2 regions of the Algibacter sp. L4_22 genome follow, and region 2 is predicted to be linked to the other one. Evidence: riboswitches for the same ligand, from Rfam matches in the RefSeq annotation. Region 2 holds a riboswitch; the other holds the start of a gene.
What was found. A riboswitch is a leader RNA that binds a small molecule or an ion and turns the genes downstream of it on or off. The one in region 2 is predicted to bind thiamine pyrophosphate.
Positions count from the first base shown of each region.

Region 1 (7,723 bases), on a different contig from region 2:
TTTAGTATTTACATTTATTGCCATATTTGGCTATTTAGCATGGAAAAACAATATAAGCAAGAGCCTTCAAACTGTGTAAAAGTAGTTTTATTTGGTCCAGAATCGACAGGGAAAACAACCTTGTCGAGACAATTAGCTAGATACTATAACTCGGTTTGGGTTCCAGAATTTGCACGCGATTATTTGCAAGATAAATGGAATAACGAGCGTAAAACATGCGAAATAGCAGATTTGTTGCCTATTGCTAGAGGCCAAATGAAGTTGGAAAACGATTTGGCTAAAAAGACGGATACCGTATTAATTTGCGATACAGATTTGTTAGAAACCAAAGTGTATTCGGAAGCATATTACTTAGGTAGTTGTGATCCGGATCTTGAAAAATACGCGTTAGAGAATACTTACGATTTGTATTTTTTGACTTATATTGACACGCCTTGGGAAGCAGATGATTTGCGTGACAAGCCAGAACGAAGAGAAGCTATGTTTAAAGCTTTTGAAGATGAATTAGTAAAGAACAAACGACCCTATGTGTTGTTGAAAGGTGATATGAAAACTCGTCTTGAAACAGCTATTAAATATATAGATAACCTTTTAATTAAATAAACAAATGATGTTTTCTGAACAAGATATTCAACAAATTAAAAATAAGGGAATAACTTTAAATCAAGTTGAAGCGCAGGTTTCTCGTATAAAAAATGGGATGACGTATTCTAATTTAATTGCTGCTGGAAATATAGGAAAAGGCATTGAAAGTTATAATGATGCTGAAATTCAGAATTATATAAAAGGGTTTGAAGCGAAACAAAATAGCCTTGATATGGTGAGATTTGTACCAGCTTCCGGTGCGGCAACTAGAATGTTTAAGTTCCTTTTTCAGTTTCTTAAAAACTTTGATGCGAACAAAGAATCTATTGAAGAATACATTGAAAATAAGAATGATAAATTAATAGAAATATTTATTTCTGGCTTAGAAAAACTTCCATTTTATAATGACGTTTTAATAAAAGCAAAATCTATAAATCCTAATTTTGATAGTTTAAATGAAGGTGAAGCTTGTACAGCATTTGTAAAAACGATGCTCGATGAAGATGCTTTAAATTATAGTTTTTTTCCAAAAGGATTATTACCATTTCATAAGTATAACAATGTTGAAGTAACTGCTTTTAGAGAGCATTTGTTAGAATCTACTTTATATGCATCTTCAAATAATAAAGCAAATCTTCATTTTACAGTTTCGGAAAAACATCATAAATATTTTAATGCTGAATTGGATAAAATTAAATCGGCTTTAGAGGAAAAAACAAATACAGTTTTTAATATTTCTTTTTCATATCAAAAAGAAGAAACGGAAACATTAGCTTTAACTACTGATAATGAAATTTACAGAAAAGAAGATGGATCTATTTTGTTTCGCCCAGCGGGTCATGGTGCTTTAATCGAGAATTTAAACGACTTAGATCACGATATTGTTTTTATAAAAAACATTGATAACATTGTTGTTTTCGATGATAATAAAGGTGTTTCGGAGTATAAAAAAATGCTTGGAGGTGTTTTAGTTGAAGCTCAAGAGCGTGCATTTAATTTCTTAAATCAATTAGATGAAGTAGGGGTTTCAGAAGCAGAAATGTTGAAAATAGCTCAGTTTATTACAACCAAAATGAATATCTCTATTGGTGATGAATTTGACGATATGGCTTCCGAAGACAAGAAAAATTACTTGAAAAATAAATTAAATAAACCTATTCGTGTTTGCGGTATGGTTGAAAATGTTGGTGAGCCTGGTGGTGGTCCGTTTTGGGTTAAGGACAAAAACGGAGATGTTTCTTTACAAATTGTTGAGTTTGCTCAAATTGATATAGATAATAAAGCGCAAGCTGAAATTGTTAAGAATGCAACTCATTTTAACCCAACAGATCTAGTTTGTGGTGTTAAAAACTATAAAGGTGAAAAGTTTAATTTATTAAATTATGTTGATCCCGAAGCTGCTTTTATCACTATGAAAACACAAAATGGAACCGATATTCAAGCGTTAGAACTTCCCGGTTTATGGAATGGTAGTATGGCCGATTGGATTACTGTTTTTGTTGAAGTGCCATTGAATACTTTTAGTCCGGTAAAAACGGTTAATGATCTTTTAAAGCCGGAACATCAAGGGTAATATGTTTAATGAAGCAGCGTTAATTCAAGAGTTACAATTTAAAGCGGTGAGAAGTTCGGGTGCGGGCGGACAGCATGTAAACAAAGTATCTTCAAAAATTGAACTGAGCTTCGATTTGGTAAATTCTTTAGTGTTTTCCGAACCTCGAAAAGCACGTTTGTTAATAAAGTTGAAACACCGTTTAACCAAGAACGACGTGCTTTTAATGCAATGCGGAGAGAGTAGAAGTCAGCATAAAAATAAAGAGCTTATTATAAAACGTTTTTTAACGTTAATAAAATCGTCGCTTGTAATTCCGAAAAGGCGAATTGCAACAAAAATTCCAAAATCGGTTATTAGAAAACGATTAAAAAACAAAAAGAACCTTTCTGATAAAAAAGTAAATAGGCGTAAGCCAAATATAGATTGAAAAGAATTGTTTTATTCTTATTGTTAATTCTAAATTGTTATTTACTTTTGCAACGTTCTCAAAAAAGGGGTGCCTAATATCGGCTGAGATCATACCCATTGAACCTAGAACAGGTAATGCTGTTTAGGAAATGTAACATCATGCAAATGGTGCGAATAGTTATGCTAAGCTTGTCTAAGCATTTCGAAAATTAATTAATTTTAAAGAATAATCACCTCTTTTTATTCGATTATAAATATAATCGTAATGAAAAACATTTTTCTTTTTTTAACACTTCTTGTGTTATCAGTCTGTGCAAATGCACAACAAAACCCAGTACAAACAGATTCTACTAAAATAGAAACTCTCGATGAGGTTTTAGTAAAAGCAGTGCGTGTAAATGCCGATTCGCCAATTACACACTCTAATCTTTCTAAAGAACAACTTGCAAAACGTAATTTAGGACAGGATATTCCTACTCTTCTTAATTTTTTACCATCTGTAGTTACTACAAGTGATGCTGGTGCTGGAGTAGGTTATACCAGTATTCGTGTACGGGGAACCGATGGAACACGTGTAAATGTTACTATTAATGGGATTCCTTATAATGATCCTGAAAGTCAAGGATCATTTTTTGTGAATTTAGGAGATTTTGCATCATCTACAGAGAGTTTACAGTTGCAACGTGGTGTTGGTACATCTACTAACGGTTCTGGTGCTTTTGGAGCGAGTTTAAATCTTTTAACCGATGCGTATTCTGATGAAGCTTCAGGTGAAATTTCAAATAGTTTTGGAAGTTTTGGTACACGAAAGCATACCGTGAAACTAAGTACAGGTTTGCTGAATGATCATTTTGAAATTTCTGGTCGTTTTTCAAAATTAAAATCCGATGGCTATGTAGATCGTGCTTTTACAGATTTAAAATCTTATTTTTTACAAGGTGTTTATAAAGATGGTAACACATTAATAAAAGCTTTAACTTTTGGAAATGAAGAGCGAACTTACCAAGCATGGTATGGTTTAACTGCAGATGAACTTAAAGAAGATCGTAGACAAAACCCATATACTTATGATAATGAAACCGATAATTACTGGCAAGATCACTACCAATTACATTGGAATGAGCGTTTTGATAATAACTGGTCTACAAACTTAGGTTTAAACTATACTAAAGGAAAAGGATATTTTGAGCAGTACAAAGCAGAAGAATCTGCTACCGATTTTAATAATTTAATTGAAGAAGATTCGGATGTTATTGTGCGTCGTTGGTTAGATAATAATTTCTACGTTGTTAATGCTAATGTTACTTATAAGAACAATGCGGTTGAGGTTATCACCGGATTATCGTACAGTTCTTATGATGGTGACCATTTTGGAGAAGTTATTTGGGGTAGTGATTTAGCTGCAAACGCAAATATTAGAGATCATTATTACGATGGTGATGCTACTAAAAATGATTTTAGTGTATTCTCTAAGGCAACCGTTAGATTTAGTGATCAACTTATTGGTTTCGTTGATTTACAAGGGCGTTTTGTAGATTATAAAACAGGCGGATTAAATTCTGATAGAGTTGATTTTAATGCAGATGCTAGTTTTAGTTTCTTTAACCCTAAAGTAGGTTTAACTTATAAAAATTCTGAGTTTAGTAGTTTTTACACCTCGTTTGCTATAGCGAATAGAGAACCTAATCGTGATGATTTTGAAGCAGGAGTTACTCAAAACGAAACACTTAAAGATATTGAGTTAGGCTGGCGTTTTAATAAAAATAAAGTGAGTGTAAATTCTAATTTATATTATATGTTTTATAAAAACCAATTAGTTTTAACAGGACAATTGGATGATGTTGGAAGCCCAATTAGAGCAACTAGTGGAAAAAGTTACCGCTTAGGTTTGGAGGTTGATGCTAATATTAGATTTAACAAAATGTTTAGTATAGCCACTAATTTTGCATTGAGTACTAATAAAAACGAGAATTTCAATTCGTCTATAAATGGTGAGGTTGTCGATTTAGGAAGTACAAATATTTCGTTTTCACCAGAAGTTGTTATTGGGAACGCTATTAATTTTTCACCTATAGAAAATTTACAATTATCACTTTTAAGTAAGTTTGTTGGCGAACAGTATATGGGGAATATTGATAATGAAGATTCTGTTTTAAGCGATTATTTTGTAAATGATATAAGTATAAACTACCTTATTAAAACTAACAAAATATTTAAGTCGATTACTTTATCTGCATTAGCAAACAACATATTAAATAGAAAATATGTGTCTAACGGTTATTTCGGATCTTATGATTATGATGATTCTGGAAGTCAAACAGGTACAACTACAGGTTATTACTCAGGGTACTATCCGCAAGCAACTTCTAACTTTTTAGTTGGAGCTACATTAAAGTTTTAATTAAAATATAGATTAGACACTTTTCTGAATCTTGTTAGAGGTTTAGAAAGGTGTTAATTTGAAATAATTAACGTACTCCCGTTTACTTGAACTCTGTAAAATAACAATGTGCAAGGTAAGTCGTTATCACCTAAAGCTTGCCCTGTTACTAAGCTATATTCATTTTTATCATCGCAACCGCAAGTGGCGGTTAAACCAGAATTCACTAAAATAGAGCACGAGCTAGGTATATGGTTTGGGTCTGCAGCATCCCAAGCATAATAATCTACACCAGTACTCGCTACTATAATTCCGCCATTTCCAGCATTAGGTAAATACACCGAGTTTCCTGCAAATTGCAGTTGGCTGTATTGTGGTAAATTTAAGTTAACAACTTCATTTATACTTAAGTCTAGGAGAAATTGGCAGTTAGGATTATCTATCGAGTTATCATTGCAAGAAGTTAAAACTAAGGTAGCTATTAAAAGAAATATGAATCGCATAGTTAAGGGGAAATTGATTTGCAATTTACAACAAAAAGCAAATTGAGTTAATTATTTTGTATATTTGTTTTCGAATCTCGTGTGAACGGGATTTTTTTGTTCCGAATGCTTTAATAATTATTATTAAATTGTATTTCGGAATCTTTTTTTATTAAGTAAACGATGAAGTTATGAGTAAAGTATCTTACTATACACCTGAAGGACTAAAAAGATTAAGAGGCGAGCTTAAACAATTGAAAGATGTTGAGCGTGTAAAGGCATCTAGAGCCATTGCAGAAGCGAGAGATAAGGGCGATTTAAGTGAAAATGCTGAATATGATGCAGCAAAAGAAGCGCAAGGTATGTTAGAAATGAGAATTTCTAAGTTAGAAGATGCGTTAGCTGGCGCTCGTATTATTGATGAGTCACAATTAGATAATTCTAAAGTTTTAGTGTTATGCAAAGTGAAAATTAAAAATCAAACCAATGGTATGGAAATGAATTATACTTTGGTTGCAGATGGTGAAGCAGACTTGGCTACCGGAAAAATATCGGTAAACTCTCCTATCGGAAAAGGTTTATTAGGTAAGTCTGTTGGTGATGTTGCCGAGATTCAAGTGCCAAACGGCGTAATGAAATTCGATATAGTTGAAATTTCTAGATAGAATTATTTTTTTTATTTCCGCGAAAGCGAAACCCTCATTTAAAAAACACACAAATTATGGCATCTATTTTTACTAAAATTATAAACGGAGAACTTCCATGTTACAAAGTAGCAGAAACCGACGATTTTTTAGCGTTTTTAGATGTTAATCCAAATGCAAAAGGCCACACGCTTTGTGTACCTAAGCAGGAGGTTGACAAAATTTTTGATTTAGATGAAGCCACTTATAATGGTTTAATGTCTTTTTCAAGAACAGTAGCATTAGCCCTTGAAAAGGCTGTTCCGTGTAAACGTATTGGTGTTTCTGTTATTGGTTTAGAGGTGCCGCATGCGCATGTACATTTAATACCGTTACAGTCTATGGAAGATGCACGATTTATTCAGAAACAAAAATTATCTACCGAGGAGTTTGTTGCGTTAGCCGAAGCTATTAAGGCAAATTTATAATCTTGTTATAAATTAAAAGACTAACAATTACTGCAACAATAGCAACACCTATCAATGCAAAAATAAGATAAGCCGGCTTTTTAAATTGTCGCGATGTTTTTTTTGGTACAAAAGCTCTTTTTTGATATTCAAAAACACGCTCAATATGCTCATCCCATTGTACGGGATAAATTATAGAATCGCATGTTTTACAGAAAAGCACATGTTTAATCTCGTTTGTAATACGCTTGTAAAATGTAGTTTCAATAAAGCGCTGCTTAAAGGTGAGTTGCATGCCGCCATTACTATAGCATTCTGGGCAATAGTTTTTTAATGCAACTTCTTTTATGGTGATTAGTTTATCTTGTTTCTTCATGAGAGTCGCGTTTTAGAGTTATTAAAAACGTAGTACCTATACCTTTTTCCGATTGTAATACTTTTATTTTTCCGTTGTGGAAATCTTCAATAATACGTCTAGTAAGTGACAATCCAAGTCCCCAACCACGTTTTTTTGTGGTGTAACCCGGCTCAAAAACTTTATTAAAATCCTTTTTTGCAATCCCTTTTCCGGTATCGGTTATGCTTATTTTAACTTGTAGCTCTAATTGCGAAATTTCAATTTTTAGTTTGCCTCGTCCTTTCATGGCATCGATAGCATTTTTAACAAGATTTTCAATCGTCCAGCTATAAAGTTGTTTGTTTATTTTTACGGGAATTGGGTCTACGGGTGTTTTTATTTCAAACTCAATTAACTTGGACGATCTTGATTTTAAGTAATCGAAAGATTCTATAGTTTCTTTTATAATATCGACAGACTCCAGTGTTGGCAACGAACCTATTTTGCTAAAACGTTCTGTAATAGTTTTTAGTCTATCTATGTCTTTTTCAATTTCTACAATATATTCTGGGTTTACTTCTTCTATTTTTAAAATTTCGGTCCAGCCAATTAAAGAGGATAGGGGCGTACCTATTTGGTGTGCGGTTTCCTTTGCCATACCCGACCATAACTTGTTTTGTACCGCGTTTTTATTGCTGCTATAAAAAAAGTAAATCATGGCCGAAAACAGAAAAATAATAAGCAATAAAGCCAGCGGGTAATACTTTAATTTATTAAGCAAAGGAGAATTGCCATAGTAAATGGTGCTAACGATAGTGTCTCCCATTTTTACGTGTTTTGGTGTGTTTTCTTCCTTGAATTTTGCGATTAACTTTTGAACATAAAC
Region 1 is NZ_JAMCOK010000001.1:204,520-212,242, reverse strand. Features, by position in the region: gene pnuC (nicotinamide riboside transporter PnuC) at 1-79, shown strand, start outside; gene M4I23_RS00910 (AAA family ATPase) at 40-603, shown strand; gene M4I23_RS00905 (DUF4301 family protein) at 608-2,158, shown strand; gene arfB (alternative ribosome rescue aminoacyl-tRNA hydrolase ArfB) at 2,160-2,567, shown strand; TPP riboswitch at 2,623-2,714, shown strand; gene M4I23_RS00895 (TonB-dependent receptor) at 2,814-4,949, shown strand; gene M4I23_RS00890 (hypothetical protein) at 5,003-5,431, opposite strand; gene greA (transcription elongation factor GreA) at 5,602-6,075, shown strand; gene M4I23_RS00880 (HIT family protein) at 6,132-6,521, shown strand; gene M4I23_RS00875 (hypothetical protein) at 6,505-6,876, opposite strand; gene M4I23_RS00870 (HAMP domain-containing sensor histidine kinase) at 6,860-7,723, opposite strand, start outside.
Region 1: another riboswitch for thiamine pyrophosphate. It lies ahead of M4I23_RS00895 (TonB-dependent receptor); the one in region 2 lies ahead of thiS (sulfur carrier protein ThiS).

Region 2 (7,723 bases):
AGTTCAAATTGAAAATTCTAAACGTAAACGCGTTACTGTAAAGCAAAAAAAGAAAGTAAAAGCCAAAGAAGTTCAGGTAAAAAAAGAAGTAGAAAAAAAGGTTGAAGTTATTCGCGAAAATAAAAAAGAAGCGAAGAAAAAAGCCATTGAAGCTCCTAAACCAAAATCGATAATTCGTTTAGGCGATCGCGTCCGCATGGAAGATGGCCGAGCCGTTGGTACCATTGATAAAATTGAAAAAAATAAAGCTGTTGTAAACTATGGCATCTTTACTACAAATGTGAGTATTGATCAGTTGGAATTGGTGGAGCATATGAAGAAGTAATAATCATTTTTTAAGTTGGATAAAATGAAAATCGAGAACATTTACAGAAAAAATTTAGACAACTACTTTCATACGATAACGGATTTTAAACATTCAACAAATAGACTTAATAAGGTCTTAATAAAAGACATAGAAAAATATAAGACAGAAGAATCTATTTATTCTTCATTAACATCTTTAGTAATTGAAGACTGGACATTACAAAGAGAAAATAATTCTAAATTACGTTTTCATACTGGAATTAATAAATTAACTGGAAAAGAAAATTATCCCGATGAAATAACTAAAATTTTATCAAGAGAATTTAGTTTTGTTTATTCACAATGCTATGAAGCTTTTGAAAGATTTTTGAAAGATTGTATAGATTCAAAAATCATAAATGATATTGAATTTAAAAAGTTAGTTGGATTTAATGAAAACTACTCAAGAAAAGATTTAAAAGGAGGAGAAAACATCTATAAGCTAATCAAAAAAGCAGGAGGAAAAAGGTTAGTTAATTATTCAAAAAACAACATTAATGACTTCAAATTTAAAGAATTACTCAAAATATTTAGTGAGATTCGACATTCAGTAACTCACAATAAAGGTTATTTAGATGTTTATAAAATCCCAAATAACCAATATTATAAAAATCTATTTGAATTTTTATTTAATAAAAACAAACTTGAAGGAAATAAAATTTTAATTCAATTTGACATAGTATTACTAAATAAAGTTTTAGTTTATTTAGCCGAATTTGGATTCCAAATCTATAAAATATTAAGTGAAGAAGATAAATATCAATGGAAAATAGAGTAAAATCACATTGGAAAATAAAATAGATAAATTATATCTCTAACCTTTATCTTAAAAAGACTTTTAAAACAAATAATAATGATACTTTCATAAGTATAATACATCATTTAAAAAATGAAAAAAAACAATCTCATTTTTTGTAGTCTAATCTTTCATTGTTTTACATATATTTGCGATAGTAAACTTTAGGAGTAATTAATTATTTATATAATTAGTTTGAGAAACATCCTTAGAACCTGATTTGGTTAACACCAACGGAGGGAAAAGTTAACAGTGTAACCACTGCCCTTTTTTCAAATTCCCGAACCTTTTATCGTTTACAAAAATTGTTTGACTAAACTTATTTAGTCTGCACAAACTATTTTTATATGATAAACATAAAGGTAAACAACGCAACACATCAATTAAATAAAGAATGCTCTCTTGAAAGCATTTTAAAAAAGTTAGAAATCTCGACGAACGGCATAGCACTTGCCGTAAACTTAAACATCATCACTAGAACCGACTGGAAAACTCAAACTCTTAATGATGGTGACGAGGTCTTAATCATAAAAGCCACTCAAGGCGGTTAAAACCAACCTTCTACAAATAAAATTTACACAAAATTCAATCAAATTTATTACCAGTTACACGCTATCAAATAAATAAGCAATGAAAACAAAAGACACTGCACCAAAACAAGACGGAATAACAAGAAACCCTTTCCCAAATTCTAATAAAATTTACGTGAAAGGAAAAATTCACCCACAAATTAAAGTAGCCATGCGTGAAATTTCTTTAAGTGATACTACAGATTCGTTGACGAAAAAGAAAACACCAAACCAGCCTATAACTGTTTACGATACCTCTGGCCCATATACAGACCCTAATAAATCCATCGATGTACACACCGGTATAGAAAGAATTCGCGAAAGCTGGATTCTAGAACGTGGAGATGTCGAGCAATTAAGCGGTTTTTCTTCAAAATATTGTAACGAGCGTTTAAATGATTCTAGCTTAGACCACATGCGCTTTTCGCATCTAAAAATGCCATTGCGTGCCAGAACAGGCCAAAACGTAACACAATTACATTACGCCAAAAAAGGCATTATTACTCCAGAAATGGAATACATCGCTATTCGTGAAAACCAACGAATTGATGAAATGACCGAGATTAGAAAACAACATAAAGGCGAACACTTTGGCGCTTCTATTCCAGATAAAATTACACCAGAATTTGTACGATCGGAAGTAGCAAGAGGTCGTGCAGTAATCCCTTCAAACATAAACCACCCAGAAGCAGAACCTATGATTTTGGGTCGTAATTTCTTGGTAAAAATAAACGCCAACATTGGAAATTCTGCCACAACCTCATCCATTGAGGAAGAAGTAGAAAAAGCAGTTTGGGCTTGCCGTTGGGGCGCAGATAATATCATGGATTTATCTACTGGGCAAAATATTCACGAAACACGCGAGTGGATTGTACGCAACTCACCTGTTCCTGTGGGTACCGTGCCAATTTACCAAGCTTTAGAAAAAGTTAATGGCGTTGCCGAAGATTTAACATGGGAAATTTTCCGTGATACATTAATAGAACAAGCCGAACAAGGTGTAGATTATTTCACAATTCACGCTGGCGTATTACTTCGTTACGTGCCTATGACGGCAAAACGTGTTACCGGTATTGTATCTCGTGGTGGTTCCATTATGGCAAAATGGTGTTTAGCTCACCATAAAGAAAGTTTTTTATACACACATTTTGAAGATATTTGCGAAATTTTAAAATCTTACGATGTCGCTTTTTCTCTTGGTGACGGATTACGTCCAGGCTCTGTTGCAGATGCGAATGATGAAGCACAATTTGCTGAATTAGAAACCCTTGGCGAGTTAACACAAATAGCCCGCAAACACGAAGTACAGTGTTTTATAGAAGGTCCAGGTCACGTGCCCATGCACATGATTAAAGAAAATATGGAGAAACAAATTGAACTTTGCGACGAGGCTCCTTTTTACACACTAGGCCCTTTAACAACCGATATTGCTCCAGGTTACGACCATATTACATCTGGTATTGGTGCCGCCATGATTGGTTGGTACGGTTGCGCGATGCTTTGTTACGTAACTCCAAAAGAACACTTGGGTTTACCTAATAAAGAAGATGTTCGTGTTGGTGTGGTTACTTATAAATTAGCTGCCCATGCTGCCGATTTAGCTAAAGGTCATCCTGGTTCTCAACATAGAGATAACGCCTTGAGTATGGCACGTTTCGAGTTCCGATGGGAAGATCAATTTAACCTTGGTTTAGATCCAGAACGTGCTCGCGAATATCACGATGAAACACTTCCTGCCGAAGGTGCAAAAATTGCGCATTTCTGTTCTATGTGTGGTCCAAAATTTTGTTCCATGAAAATTTCTCAGGAAGTACGAGACTTTGCAGCCGAAAACGACATTGTAGATAACGAGGTTATTGCAAAAGGTTTCAAAGAAAAATCAAAAGAGTTTAAAGATAAAGGATCTGAAGTATATTTGTAGAATAATTAATTGGGAGTTCCCCCGCTTTTTAAACAAAGCGAGGGCGGGCTTTCCGTTACAATCTTTTGCAAAAGCAAAAGGATTTTCACTGCAATCCCTAACTCAAAAAAAATGATAGTTTTAATAGCACCAGAACATGATATTCCAAACGAAATTGAAATACTTAACCAGTTGTTTCAAGAAGGTTTACAATACTATCATTTTAGAAAACCCAATAAAAACTATGAAGAACATTGCTCTTATTTAAATCAAATAGATAAACAATATCATAATAGAATTGTAGTGCATTATTTTCATGAACTAATTAATGAATTCGATTTAAAAGGCATTCACTTTCAAGAACAAAAACGGATAGATCATATAGATAATCCTGGACAGTATTTTAAAAATCTAAACATGTTTGGTAAAAGCATTAGTTCCTCTTTTCATGAACCAAAAACATTAGAAGATTGCGAATTCGAATTCGATTACCACTTATTAAGTCCCGTGTTTTCTTCTATTTCTAAAGTAGGCTACGAAGGGAGAGGTTTTAATGTAAACCATATAGATAAATTTATTATTGGTATGGGAGGTATTAACGCAGATACTATAATCGAAACTTTTAAATTAGGTTTTAAAGGTGTTGGAGTTTTGGGAGGTATATGGAATTCAAATAATCCCGTTAAAAGTTTCATAGAATTAAAAACAGTTTACGACACTACAATAATTTGAAAAAACGACCAAGCATATTAACCATCGCAGGTTTCGATCCATCTAATGGAGCCGGACTAACTGCTGACATAAAAACATTTGAAGCTTTAAAATGTTATGGTTTATCTGTTTGCACAGCGAATACCATCCAGAATGACATAGAATTTAAAGCCTGCCATTGGACAGAAATAATTCTTATTTTAAATCAAATGGAGATATTATTTAATCGTTTTGAAATCAATTATGTTAAAATTGGTATTGTAGAAAACTGGGAAATATTATCCATTATAATTAATAGATTGCAAGAACTAAATCCGGAAATTAAAATCGTTTTAGATCCTGTTTTAAAGTCAAGTTCAGACTTTAGTTTTCATTCTAATAATTCAGAAAAATTAGACGATATATTATCTAAAATATATCTATTAACACCTAATTACAATGAAATTCAACAATTATACCCAGAAAAAGATATAGAAGAAACAATTGCTTATATTTCATCAAAAACAAATCTATTTTTAAAGGGTGGTCACCGTACAGATAAAATAGGACGAGACGTTCTTTATATTACCAATAAAAAGCAATTTACTTTAAACCCAAAATCATTTAACTGCTCCGAAAAACATGGTAGTGGTTGTGTTTTATCTTCTGCTATAACGAGTTATTTAGCATTAGGATTTCCTTTGTTAAAAGCATGCAAAGAAGGTAAACGATACACCGAAAAATTTTTAAATTCTAATAAATCAATGTTAGGATTTCATTCAAAAAAATAATATGATAGCTAAATTACATTACATATCGCAAGGCGCAACGCCACAAGAACATTTAACAAATATCCATAGTGCTTGTGCTGCTGGAGCCGAATTGGTTCAGTTGCGCTTAAAGAAATACGACCTTAAAACTGTTTTAGAAACTGCAAAAAAAGCGAGAGAAATTACGGAGCATTTTCAAACACGCTTAATTATAAACGACTATTATAAAATAGCAGCCGAAGTTAAAGCCGATGGTGTGCATTTAGGTAAATCGGACACTTCCCCAACTATTGCCCGAAAAGGATTGGCATCTTGGCAAATTATTGGAGGAACCGCTAACACACTTGCTGATTGCAAAAAATTAATTGATCAAAAAGTAGATTATATAGGTTTGGGGCCTTTCCGTTTTACGGAAACAAAAGAAAACTTAAGCCCTGTTTTAGGAGAAGAAGGATACAAAACAATACTAGAATCCTTAAAAACAGATATTCCGGTTATCGCTATTGGTGGCATCACATTGAATGATATTTTAGATATTATGATAACAGGTGTTTATGGTATTGCCGTTTCGGGAGAAATCACAAGCGATTTCAATAAAATCTCGAAATTTAAAGAACTTATAAACGGAGGCATAACAGAGGAACAACGCTGGAAACCTGAAGAAAAATAAAACACAAATCTTTAATAAAAGTTACTTTTATTATGAATAATAAATTACAAATAGCAGATAAAACATTTAGCTCAAGATTATTTACTGGAACTGGAAAATTTAGCTCGTCTAAATTAATGAAAGCGGCCTTGTTAGCTTCGGAAAGTGAGTTGGTAACTGTGGCGCTAAAACGTGTAGATGTACAAGATAGAGAAGATGATATTTTATCACATTTAAATCATCCTAGAATTAATCTATTACCCAATACATCTGGTGTGCGAAATGCAAAAGAAGCCGTTTTTGCAGCACAATTATCTCGTGAAGCATTAGAAACCAATTGGATTAAATTAGAAATTCATCCCGATCCAAAGTATTTATTACCAGACCCTATAGAAACCTTAAAAGCAGCCGAGGAACTTGTAAAATTAGGTTTTGTTGTGATGCCTTATATCCATGCCGACCCTGTTTTATGTAAGCGCTTAGAAGAAGTTGGTACACAATGTGTCATGCCTTTAGGTGCGCCTATTGGTAGTAATAAAGGTTTAAAAACTCAAGATTTTCTCGAAATTATAATCGACCAAAGTAATATTCCTGTAATTGTAGATGCTGGTATTGGTGCACCATCGCATGCCGCTTACGCTATGGAGCTAGGAGCCGATGCTGTTTTAGTAAACACCGCTATTGCAGTTTCTCAAAACCCAACCGACATGGCTATTGCTTTTAAAATGGCCGTAGAAGCTGGACGCATGGCTTATAAAGCAAAACTTGCTCCAATAGTGCATAAAAAAGCAGAAGCAAGTAGTCCCTTAACAAGTTTTTTGAATTAAGAATCTATGAGCAGTTTCAAAAACATATTTGACACTTACAATTGGGACAATACTCTACAGAGTATTTTTTCTAAAACAGAATCCGATGTTTTACGTGCTTTAGGAAACCCGAAACGCGATTTAGAAGATTTTAAAGCGTTAATTTCTCCTGCTGCAAAACCTTATTTAGAGCAAATGGCTCAGCTAAGTAAAGCGTTAACTAAAAAACGTTTTGGTAATACCATACAAATGTACTCGCCAATGTATTTAAGCAACGAGTGCCAAAATATTTGCACATATTGCGGATTTAGCATGACGAATAAAATTGCGCGTAGAACCTTAACCGATGCCGAAATTTTAAAAGAAGTTGGCTATATCAAATCAAAAGGATTCGACCACATTCTACTAGTAACAGGCGAAGCCAACAAAACAGTTGGTGTGGATTATTTTAATAATGCATTAAAATTAATTCGTTCTCACTTCTCAAATATTACTATTGAAGTACAACCTTTATATCAAAATGAATATGAGCAATTAATTGATAATGGCTTATTTGCAGTTTTAGTTTATCAAGAAACTTATCATAGAGAAGAGTATAAAAAACACCACCCTAAAGGTAAAAAATCAAATTTCGATTTTAGATTAGACACGCCTGACCGACTAGGTAAAGCCGGAATTCATAAAATTGGTATAGGCGCTTTATTTGGCTTAGAAGATTGGCGAGCCGATAGTTTTTTTACCGCGTTACATTTAAAATATTTACAGAAAACATATTGGAAAACAAAATACTCCATATCCTTCCCTAGGCTTCGTCCACATTCTGGAGGGTTAGATCCAAAGGTAGAAATGACAGATCCAGATTTGGTGCAGTTAATTTGTGCTTTTAGGTTACTAGATGAAGATGTCGAACTGTCTATGTCTACACGTGAAAGTGAAGTATTTAGGAATAACATTGTGAATCTTGGCATTACATCAATTAGTGCAGAATCTAAAACAAATCCAGGAGGTTATGCTGTAGCACCAGAATCTTTAGAACAATTTGAAATTTCGGATGAGCGTTCTACAGAAGAAGTGACTTTAATGCTAAAAGATCAAGGACTAGAAGTGGTTTGGAAAGATTGGAGTAATAATTGGGAATAATGAATTTATCTAAAGCAGAACATCAACAATATAATCGCCATTTAATTTTAGATGAAAT
Region 2 is NZ_JAMCOK010000002.1:781,396-789,118, forward strand. Features, by position in the region: gene M4I23_RS07960 (DNA mismatch repair protein MutS) at 1-325, shown strand, start outside; gene M4I23_RS07965 (hypothetical protein) at 350-1,123, shown strand; TPP riboswitch at 1,298-1,400, shown strand; gene thiS (sulfur carrier protein ThiS) at 1,489-1,692, shown strand; gene thiC (phosphomethylpyrimidine synthase ThiC) at 1,772-3,631, shown strand; gene M4I23_RS07980 (thiamine phosphate synthase) at 3,743-4,342, shown strand; gene M4I23_RS07985 (hydroxymethylpyrimidine/phosphomethylpyrimidine kinase) at 4,339-5,091, shown strand; gene thiE (thiamine phosphate synthase) at 5,093-5,740, shown strand; gene M4I23_RS07995 (thiazole synthase) at 5,773-6,546, shown strand; gene thiH (2-iminoacetate synthase ThiH) at 6,553-7,665, shown strand; gene moeB (HesA/MoeB/ThiF family protein) at 7,665-7,723, shown strand, end outside.